Regions from separate parts of the Luteibacter rhizovicinus DSM 16549 genome, predicted to be linked through region 2. Evidence: predicted binding sites of a transcription regulator. Region 2 holds the regulator's gene; the other holds the start of a gene.
What was found. Region 2 encodes sigma-54, which starts transcription at its own class of promoters, with help from an activator protein. Its sites were predicted from a motif close to TGGCACGNGCNTTGC; they were not measured.

Region 1 (5,032 bases), 1.1 Mb from region 2:
CGATGTCGACGTGCCCATTCGGCGTTCGGCAGGGTGGATGCTCGATCGGCTCGACGCCGATCGGTCGGGTGATCCTTACGGATTCGGCCCTCGCGCGTCGAACGCATCCCCGGCGCTGACAGCCAGCGTGTTCGCTACGCGTTGCAACGATGGTTCATGGGGCAGCGATCGCTCTTACTGGCGTACTCGTACGCGCGACCTACGCGCCACCTGGCCGTCCGCCGTTGGCAACGAATCCTTCCAGGGCATGGTCTGCAGCGAATGGCCCACGGCGTTCGCACCTTCGTCGGTCCCGGATCTGGTGGGCGCCCCGCCCTTCCTGATGGTCCATGCGGAATTCGACGACGAAGCCCCCCTGCGTCCGGCGGCGATGATGCTCCAGGGGCACGCTAACGCGAGCATGGTCGTCGCACGTAACCTGCGGGCGCATGGCGTGCTTGCGCGTCGCGACCGGGCCTGCGTATCCGAGCTGGCCGGTCGCTTTCTGGTCGACGGCACGCTTCCCGCGGCCAAGCTGAGCAATTGCCGCCTGCCCCTGCAACCCACGATGCCCTGAAGCCGGCGCGCAGATCAGAACATGATCTGCGCGCGTACCTCGACAACACGCGGATCGACGCGAACGTCGCGTCGGTCGCTGATCGCGCGAACGTAGTTTCCCTGCAGCTTGAGGTATCTGGTGAGATACCAGTTGGCCCCGAGCGTCCAGTCATGTTCCGTGCCGCCCAGTGTCGGGCCGTCGTCGAGATCCAGCGTGCTGTATCGAATCAGGAACTCGAGGGCTCCCCACGACCCCTTCGGCGACACGTCGGCGACGTTGCCGCCGCTGTAGCTCCGGGATTCACCGGTGGCGACCCAGCTTCCGAAGGTGTACCAGCCATGGGCGTCATAGGCAGGCTTGTTCTCGAGTTTCACCTTCGCGTCGAGATACTCGCTCTGCACCGACCAGGGCCCGTGAATCCAGAGGCCTTCGAGCCCACGGCGGTCGACATGGTCGGTCACGCTCAGCACGCCGGAATCGATCAGCCGCTGGGTGGCCAGTCCCGCTTCGGGCAACGCGCGCAGGCGCACGTTCGGCGGTGTGTAGCGACCGCGGCCGTCGGTCGTGCCATAGGGCGTCTCCCGTGACACCGAGCCGCCGAGATGCAGGACGTTGCCCGGCTCGTTAAGCGGCGTCCACGCCGCGCGTCCCGCGACCATGCGGCCGTCGAGATCACCCTGGAGATTGCCGCCGTGGTAGTAACCCAACTGCACCAGGTAAGCCTTGCGCGTCAACGCCCAGTCGACGCCGATACGCCTGTTCGCATAAACCGCTTGCATGGGCAGCGACGGCTCGAGGAACGATGTGGAACCGGTGCTGGTATTGCCTTCGAAACCGACCGGCGTCTTCATGAAACCGACGCGCACCGCGCCGTAGTCGTCACCGAGGACGGCCTTGCTCTGCAGGCGAAAGAACGTGTCCAGCCAGGTGTGGGTCTGGAAGTCGAAGACGACGGTCGCGTCGTAGACGCCTTTCTTGCGGACAAAGAAACCGAATTCCTTGCGCCGGTTCGTTTGGGCATCCTCGTAAAGCCCGTCATCGTGTGAAAAACGATCGACGTCGTATTGGTACTTCACGGACAGACCAAGATCCGTACCATCGGCGAACACGTAGTGGGTCGGCCAGTTGCTGCGCCAGTCGTATTGATTGCCCGGTGCGTCGGTGGCGAACGCGAACACGGGCGCAATCAGCGCCAGGGCACTGAGGGCGATCTTCTTCATGAGGTTGCCCCTCCCAGGGCTCAGCTGGCGGCACCAGCCGATACATCGGGAAGGACTATAGCGTGACCTTGCGAATTCGTTAACTCTTGCGGGCCGAGCGCAAAAAAAGGGGCGCCGAAGCGCCCCTCTCTCCTCACCCCGAGTTGTGAACGCGATCAGATCGCGTAGTACATCTGGAACTCGAGCGGGTGGGTGCTCGCGCGGTAGCGGGTCACTTCCTGCATCTTCAGGGCGATGTAGCCATCGATGAAGTCGTCAGTGAAGACGCCACCGGCCTTGAGGAACTCGCGATCCTTGTCGAGGGCGACAAGCGCTTCGTCCAGGCTGGCGCAGACCTGCGGGATGTTCTTCTCTTCTTCCGGCGGCAGGTCGTAGAGATCCTTGTCGGCCGGTGCACCCGGGTCGATCTTGTTCAGGATGCCGTCCAGACCGGCCATCATCAGCACGGTGAAGGTCAGGTAGCCCGACTGCATCGGGTCCGGGAAGCGGATCTCGATGCGACGACCCTTCGGGCTCGACACGTACGGGATACGGCAGGAGGCCGAACGGTTGCGTGCCGAGTAAGCGAGCATCACCGGTGCTTCGAAGCCCGGAACCAGGCGCTTGTAGCTGTTGGTCGTCGAGTTGGCGAAGGCATTGATCGCGCGGGCATGCTTGAAGATGCCGCCGATGTACCACAGCGCCGTCTGCGACAGGCCGCCGTAGAGGTCGCCGGCGAACAGGTTCTCGCCGTTCTTCGACAGCGACTGGTGCACGTGCATGCCCGAGCCATTGTCACCGACGATCGGCTTCGGCATGAAGGTCACCGTCTTGCCCGCCTGGTGGGCGACGTTCTTGATGACGTACTTCATCGTCATCAGTTCGTCGGCCTTCTTCACCAGGGTGTTGAAGCGCGTACCGATTTCGCACTGGCCCGCGTTGGCGACTTCGTGGTGGTGTACTTCGACCACCTGGCCGAGCGACTCGAGCACCTTGCACATGTCGGCGCGCAGGTCGCCGAGGCTGTCCACGGGCGCCACCGGGAAGTAACCGCCCTTCACGCCCGGACGATGACCCGTATTGGTGCCGTCGTACTTGTAGCGCGACGACCAGGCCGCTTCTTCGGAGCCGATCTCGTAGAACACGCGGCCCATGTCGTTCTGCCAGCGGACCGAATCGAAGATGAAGAACTCGGGTTCCGGACCGAAGAAGGCCGTATCGGCGATGCCGGTCGACTTCAGGTAGGCCTCGGCGCGCTTGGCGATCGAGCGAGGGTCGCGGCCATAGGCCTGCATGGTGCTCGGCTCGAGCACGTCGCAGTGCAGGATCAGCTGCTTGTGCGCGCTGAACGGATCGAGGTGGGCGGTTTCCGGATCCGGCATGAGGACCATGTCGGACTCGTTGATGCCCTTCCAGCCGGCGATCGACGAACCGTCGAACATCTTGCCGTCTTCAAAGGTGCTCTCGTCGATGGCGTGAGCAGGAAAGGTCGTGTGATGGTGCTTGCCGAGGATGTCGGCGAAGCGGAAATCAACGAACTCGATTTCCTCGTCCTGGATCAGGTTCAGCACTTTCGAAGCGGCGGACATAAAAACCTCGGGTAGGTGGGCGGAGTCCATTTAGCAATCGCCATGCCAGCAGTACCGCCATCGACGGGGCCGCCAGGACCAAGCTTTCGCATCATAGAACGGCTGTGAGGCCGATGTGCAAATGCACCAAAGTGGTGCATTTGCACATCGCTTGCACCAGTCACTGGCCTGGAGCAGGTACGGCCACCCGTCCCACCAGACGCCTTGGCGTTCCTAAAAGGGATCGAACAGTTTCGCCGTCCCATCCATCCCGGGAAGAAGCACCAGCTCAGTCATGCAATGCGACGCCCGGCCCCACGACGAAAACGAAGATGGCGGCAGTGAGCACGGCACCGACGATCCACCCCCATGAGGTTTGCCAAGGCTCGGCACGAGTCGCCTCGGCCCTGGCAGATTCCGTCAAAGCCGGCACGAAAAGCAGACCGAGCATGCACCCGAAACCGCCGGTCACTCCCACCAGAAAGAAGAGGTTCGTCAGGGGATTCATCGCTGCACCCGCAGCGAGCGGCAAGCCGCCGGCAAGGTAGGCGGGCCAGGTCAGGCGAGGGAGGGTGTGCCGTCCGATGGAAACGCTATCCAGTCGCCTGGCGAGGGATACCGAAGCGAGGCGAAGTGACATGTAGTAGCCCGCCGCGCCCAGGTCGGCCAGGCCGATACGCCAGGCGATGTGCGGCTCCCATCCGGCAATCACCACGGCCAGGTCGCCGAAGTCGAGCACCCCCGAGTACACGGCATAGCCGGTGCCATTGAGCAGGTTGATCGTGGCGAACAGCCAGAGAAAATACGACCCGGGGCCAAACGTCGTGAGGCGTCGAAACCACGCCATCGCAATCGCACCCAGGATGAGGTTCACCAGCGGACCAGCCAGGGCGACCACGCGACTGACCGCGCCCTGCGAGCTCAAGGCGACCGTCGTCAGTTGGACAGGCGTGGCGTCATCGAAGAACAGCATCGCTACGCCATGCCCCAGCACTTCATGACACATGTCCATCGCGGCATAGGCGACAACGGCAAGGGATGCCGTCGTGGCGAGACCTCCCGTCGATCGCGTCATGGTGTCCATCCCTGCCCCGTGGCCATTTCGGCGGATTGTGTCGTATCACCTGCGCCGTGGCTACGGCTATGATCGCCGGGCAACGCAGACCATGACAGGGGATGGATATGGCAAGGCAGGGAAACCGACGCGTGCTGCTTTTGGGAGGATTGCTCCTGGCCGTCGCTGCGCTGGCGGCGGTGAAGAGTTGGCCAGCACCGGAAGCGACGTCGACAGGCCATCAGGCGGGACACGCTTTCACCGCGACACCGACCCTCGATGCGTTCATGGCACAGGTGCAGACCGCAGCGAAAATCGCCGATCCGGTCGAGCGCTGCCTGCACATGCCCGACCCGCCGGGTTCGCATTGGCATACGGACGGTGTCGCGGCCTATTGCCGATACCGACTCACCGAGATGAAGGAGATCGCGGGATTCCGCGCGCTCATCGCCGCCGGCAAGGGCGCCGAAGTCGACCGACTGCTTGCCGGGTATCTGCAGATGCAGCTGCACGACCCCGGGTATCCAGCCATCTTCGACCAGGCGGTGAGCAGGGCCGGCTTTCATGACGCCAGCGCTGAAACGCGTGCCGCCATCGATGCATGGTTGCGCCAGCGACCGGACAGCGTCTTCGCTGTCGCCGCCAGTGGCATGCAATACCAGCAGGCCGCATT
Region 2 (5,032 bases):
GGCCTGAAGCGCCTGCAGGAAAACGGCGTCAAGGTCGCCATCATCACCGCCCGCATCAGCCACCCGGTGTCGCTGCGCGCGGAAGAGCTGGGCATCCAGCACGTCTACCAGGGCCAGAAAGACAAGCGGGCCTGCCTTACCGAGCTGCTGGATGCCCTGCGCCTGACGCCCGAGCAATCCGCCTTCGTCGGCGACGACCTGCCCGATCTGGCTGCCATGGGCATCGCCGGACTCGCCGTGGCGGTCGCCAACGCACACCCCTGGGTTGTCGAGCGCGCACACATCCGCACCCGCCTGTCCGGCGGTTACGGCGCCGCCCGCGAGGTGGCCGACCTGATCCTCGCCGCCCAGGGCAAGGCCGAAGCCGAGCGGGATCGCTGGCTGTGAACCTGATGCTCCTGTTCAAGGACCGCAGCGCCGCGGGCGTCGCCGGCGTGCTCGCCGTGCTGCTTGGTGCCAGCGTCCTGCTCTATTACTGGGTTGCCCCCGACAAGAAGGTCGACGATTTCGTCGGGCCGCCGCGCTCGGGCTACGTGCTTACCAACTTCAATCTCGACTCCTACAACGACTTCGGCCAGCCCGCCTTCAAGTTGATTGCGCCCCACCTGGAACGCCGCGAGGACGACGAGTCGCTGTACATCAACGCGCCCGACTTCGTCCTGCCGCCGACCAAGGACCTGACGGCGCCACCCTGGAAAGGTCATTCCGAATACGGCTGGGTGAACAAGGACGGCAGCCTGCTCAAGCTGCAGGGCAAGGTCCACATGGACCGCATCGCCTTCGAGCAGAACCCGCCGGCCAGCATCGACACCTCCGAGGTCACCGCGTGGCCGAAGGAGAACCGTCTGGAGACGGCGGAGGCGGCCCGGATCGTTCAGGGAGCCTCTACAATGGAAGGCGTTGGCATGCGCGCCAATCTCGATACCAAGCATTTGGAGCTCCTCGATGCAGTCCACACCGTCTACCCGCCTCGCAAGCGCTAAGGTCCTCCTTGCGGTGCTCGGCGTGGCATTCGCCACGAGCATGCCCGCCGTCGCCAAGCAGTCCGATCGCACGCAGCCAACCAACGTCACCTCGAAGTCGTTCGACGGCACCCAGCAGCAGGCGAACAGCACCCAGCCGGGCAAGGTGATCTGGACCGGCAACGTGCTGCTGACCCAGGGCACGCTGAAGATCACCGGCGACAAGGCGACCGGCTACCTCGACGCCGACAACCAGATCATCCGCGTCATCATCGACGGTAGCCCGGCCACGGTGCAGCAGCTGGACGACCAGGACCTGCTGATGCGGGGCCACGCCAGCAACATCGATTACAAGCCGGAAGACCCCGCCAACAGCGGCAACGGCATCGCCGTGCTCACCGGCAATGCGCATGTCGACAAGCAGACCGATGGCGCCGACAAGAGCAAGCTCAACCAGAGCGACGGCGACAAGATCACCTACAACACGACCAACAGCACCATGACGGGCGAGAGCAACGGCCCGCAGCCCGTGCACATGGTCTTCCAGCCGAAGAACCCGCCCCCGGGCGCGGCTCCGGCCGCACCCGCCACACCGCCGGCCGCCAAGCCGCCCCAGCCGAAGAAGCCCTGACCCGATGCTTTCAGCCCAAGGCCTGCAGAAGCGCTTTCGCGCCCGCCAGGTAGTCCGTGATTTCGCCTTCTCCATCCGGGAAGGTGAAGTCGTCGGGCTACTTGGCCCCAACGGCGCCGGCAAGACCACCTGTTTCTACATGGTGGTCGGCCTGATCCAGGCCGATGCCGGCTCGATCAAGCTCGACCAGCAGGACATCACCGGCCTGCCCATGCACGCCCGCGCCAAGCTCGGCATCGGCTACCTGCCACAGGAAGCCTCGGTGTTCCGCCGCCTCAGCGTGTCGGACAACATCCTGGCCGTGCTCGAACTGCGCGACAACATGACCAGCCGGCAGCGTGAAGAGGAGCTGGAAAGCCTGCTCGACGAGCTGAAAATCGCCCACATCGCGGAACAGAAGGGCATCAGCCTGTCCGGTGGCGAACGTCGGCGCGTGGAAATCGCCCGTGCGCTGGCCGCGCGCCCGCGCTACATGCTGCTGGACGAACCCTTCGCCGGCGTCGATCCGATTTCGGTCGGCGAGATCCAGCGCATCGTCCGCCACCTGAAGGAACGCGGCATCGGCGTGCTGATCACCGATCACAACGTCCGTGAGACGCTCGGCATCTGCGACCGCGCGTATATTCTCAATGACGGCGAAGTCCTGTCCCGGGGTACGCCCCAGCACATCCTCGCCGACGAGAAGGTGCGTGAGGTATACCTGGGCCGTGAATTCCGTATCTGACGTATTGCCTATTCGGCCGGTGGGCCTGGCTCACCGGAATGCTGGTTTGGAAAGGTCGCAAGGGGTTACGATGGATTCGACACCTCACGCATCCAAGGCATGAAACCCGGACTTCAGTTTCGCCTGCATCAGCAGCTCACGCTGACGCCCCAGCTGCAGCAGGCCATCCGCCTGCTTCAGTTGTCGCAGCTGGAGCTCGAGGCCGAGCTCCGCCAGATCGCGGAAAGCAACCCCCTGCTCGAGTTCGCCGAGGATGCCGAAGCGGAGGCCGAGTTGCCCGAAGAAGGCGACTACGACGGCCCCGACTTCCCGGCACGCGACGAACCACCCGCCAAGACCTCCAAGGCCGAGGAAGAGTCGACCGCGACCCCCTCGGAGGAGCTCGCTCCCGAGTGGGACGACGATCGCTTCCACGGCGAAGCCGGCGACTACGCCGGTGCGCCTTCGCGCTCCGGCAGCGGCGACGAGGACGGCTTCGAACCGCAGAACGCCGCTCCCGAAAGCCTCCAGCAACACCTCGAGTGGCAGCTCAACCTGTCCCAGTTCTCGCCGCGCGACCACGCCATCGCTACCGCGATCATCCACGCGCTGGACGAGGACGGTTATCTGCGTGACGGCGTCGAGGCCGTCGAAGCCGCCCTGCCGGCCGAGCTGCATGCCAGCGCCGAGGAGATCGAGCGCGTGCGCCAGCGCGTGCAGCGCTTCGACCCCACGGGCATCGCCAGCCTGGACCTGCGTGACTGCCTGCTCTGCCAGCTGTCGCAGTTCGCCCTGGATACGCCGCATCGCGACCTTGCCATCCGCGTGGTCACCGATGAGCTCGAGCTCCTGGCGCGCAACGACGCGGCCAAGATCGCCCGCAAGCTCAAGGCCGCCGAGGAAGACGTCGCCGCCGCGGCCGCCCTGATCCGCAGCCTCGATCCGCGCCCCGGCTCCGCCCTGGACGCCACGCCCGTGGAATACGTCGCCCCCGACGTCTACGCGCGCCGCGAAAACGGCCGCTGGCAGGTCAGCCTCAATCCCGATGCCCAGCCCCGGCTGGGCCTCAACCAGCACTACTGCAACCTCATCGCTCGCGCCCGCGGCGACGACGCCACCTGGATGAAGGGCCAGCTACAGGAAGCCCGCTGGCTGCTGAAGAGCCTGCAGTCGCGCGCCGAGACGCTGACCAAGGTGGCCGACGTGATCGTCCGCCGGCAAAGCGCCTTCCTCGACTACGGCCCGGAGGCGATGCATCCGCTGGTCCTGCGCGAGGTGGCGGAGGAGGTCGGCATGCACGAATCGACCATTTCCCGGGTCACTACGCGCAAGTACATGCACACGCCGCGCGGTACCTTCGAACTGAAGCACTTCTTCTCCAGTGGCGTGGCCACGGAGGACGGCGGCAGCGCCTCGGCCACCGCGATCCAGGCCATGCTCCGCAAGCTCATCACGGGCGAGGACGCGCGGCGCCCGCTGTCCGACCAGGCCCTGGCCGAGGAACTCCATCGACGCGGAATTCAGGTAGCCCGCCGTACGGTAGCCAAGTACCGGGAAGCCCTGCGCATCCCCAGCTCCAGCGAACGTGTCCGCGCCAGTTGAGGCGCGGGGAACCCTCACGGAGGTCCACGGTCACACCATTTCAGGCTTGAGGAACGGCACTCCGTCGTTCCGCACTCGTCGCCACCAAGGCGGCACCCTCAGCAAGAAGGAGGCGTCATGCAAATCCAGATCAGCGGCCAGCACATCCATCCCACCCCTGCCCTGCGCGAGCGCGTGGAACAGCAAATCAGCCGCTTCGAACGCCTTTTCGACAACATCACCGCCCTCGACGTGGTCCTTTCCGTCGACAAGAACGAGCACAAGGCCGGCGGCACGCTCCATTGTGCCGGCGTCCGTCTCCACGCCGACGGCGTGGCCAGCCTCGAAGATGAAAAGAAGCCCGATGCCCTGCACAAAGCCATCGACGCGATGATCGCCAAGCTTGCCGACCAGCTGAAGAAGCACAAGGAAAAGCTCAAGGATCACCACAACGCCGAGGGTCGCGACGCTCGCGTCGCCGCTCCCTGAACCCCCGTCCACGCTTGATGGCACAATAGCCCCAGCCGGCGCCCTCGCGCCGGCTTCGCCATTTCAAGGGATCCAGCGTGGACCGGCTGACCGCCAGACAACTCTTCGACGGAGTACACGAGCGCATGGCGCTGCGTTGGGCCGCAGGCATGCGCGGCGAATCGCGCGTGCTCGAACCCAACGCCAAGCAAAGTCGCCGGCCGTCCCTGGTCGGTTACCTGAACGTGATCTACCCGAACAAGGTGCAGATCATCGGCACCGAGGAACTCAACTTCCTCGACGGCCTGGAGCCGCGCCAGCGCTGGGAGGCGATCCACAAGATCGCCGCCTACCAGCCGGCGGCGCTCATCGTCACCAAGGATCAAGCGATTCCCTCGGATCTGCGCGAAGTCGCCGAGGAAACCGATACCCCGCTGTGGCAGAGCACCCGCCGCGGTCATGAGCTGCTCACCTACCTGCAATACCACCTGGCGCGCACGCTCGCGCCGAGGGTCACCCTGCACGGCGTGTTCCTCGAGGTGTTTTCGATCGGCGTGCTGATCACCGGTGAACCCGGTTCCGGCAAGAGCGAGCTGGCGCTGGAGCTGGTCAGCCGTGGTCATCGCCTGGTCGCCGACGACGCCACCGAATTCACCCTGATCGCGCCCGACGTCATCGACGGCGCCT

Region 1: a site for sigma-54 is predicted at 3,360-3,374, ahead of glnA (type I glutamate--ammonia ligase). Genes of this name have one in related genera too.

The regions. Positions count from the first base shown of each region.
Region 1 is NZ_CP017480.1:1,440,601-1,445,632, forward strand. It holds gene BJI69_RS06600 (alpha/beta fold hydrolase) at 1-556, shown strand, start outside; gene BJI69_RS06605 (OprO/OprP family phosphate-selective porin) at 571-1,758, opposite strand; gene glnA (type I glutamate--ammonia ligase) at 1,914-3,326, opposite strand; gene BJI69_RS06615 (zinc metalloprotease) at 3,595-4,380, opposite strand; gene BJI69_RS06620 (tetratricopeptide repeat protein) at 4,488-5,032, shown strand, end outside.
Region 2 is NZ_CP017480.1:2,587,315-2,592,346, reverse strand. It holds gene BJI69_RS11700 (KdsC family phosphatase) at 1-387, shown strand, start outside; gene lptC (LPS export ABC transporter periplasmic protein LptC) at 393-983, shown strand; gene lptA (lipopolysaccharide transport periplasmic protein LptA) at 1,006-1,593, shown strand; gene lptB (LPS export ABC transporter ATP-binding protein) at 1,598-2,317, shown strand; gene BJI69_RS11680 (RNA polymerase factor sigma-54) at 2,417-3,898, shown strand; gene hpf (ribosome hibernation-promoting factor, HPF/YfiA family) at 4,016-4,366, shown strand; gene hprK (HPr(Ser) kinase/phosphatase) at 4,492-5,032, shown strand, end outside.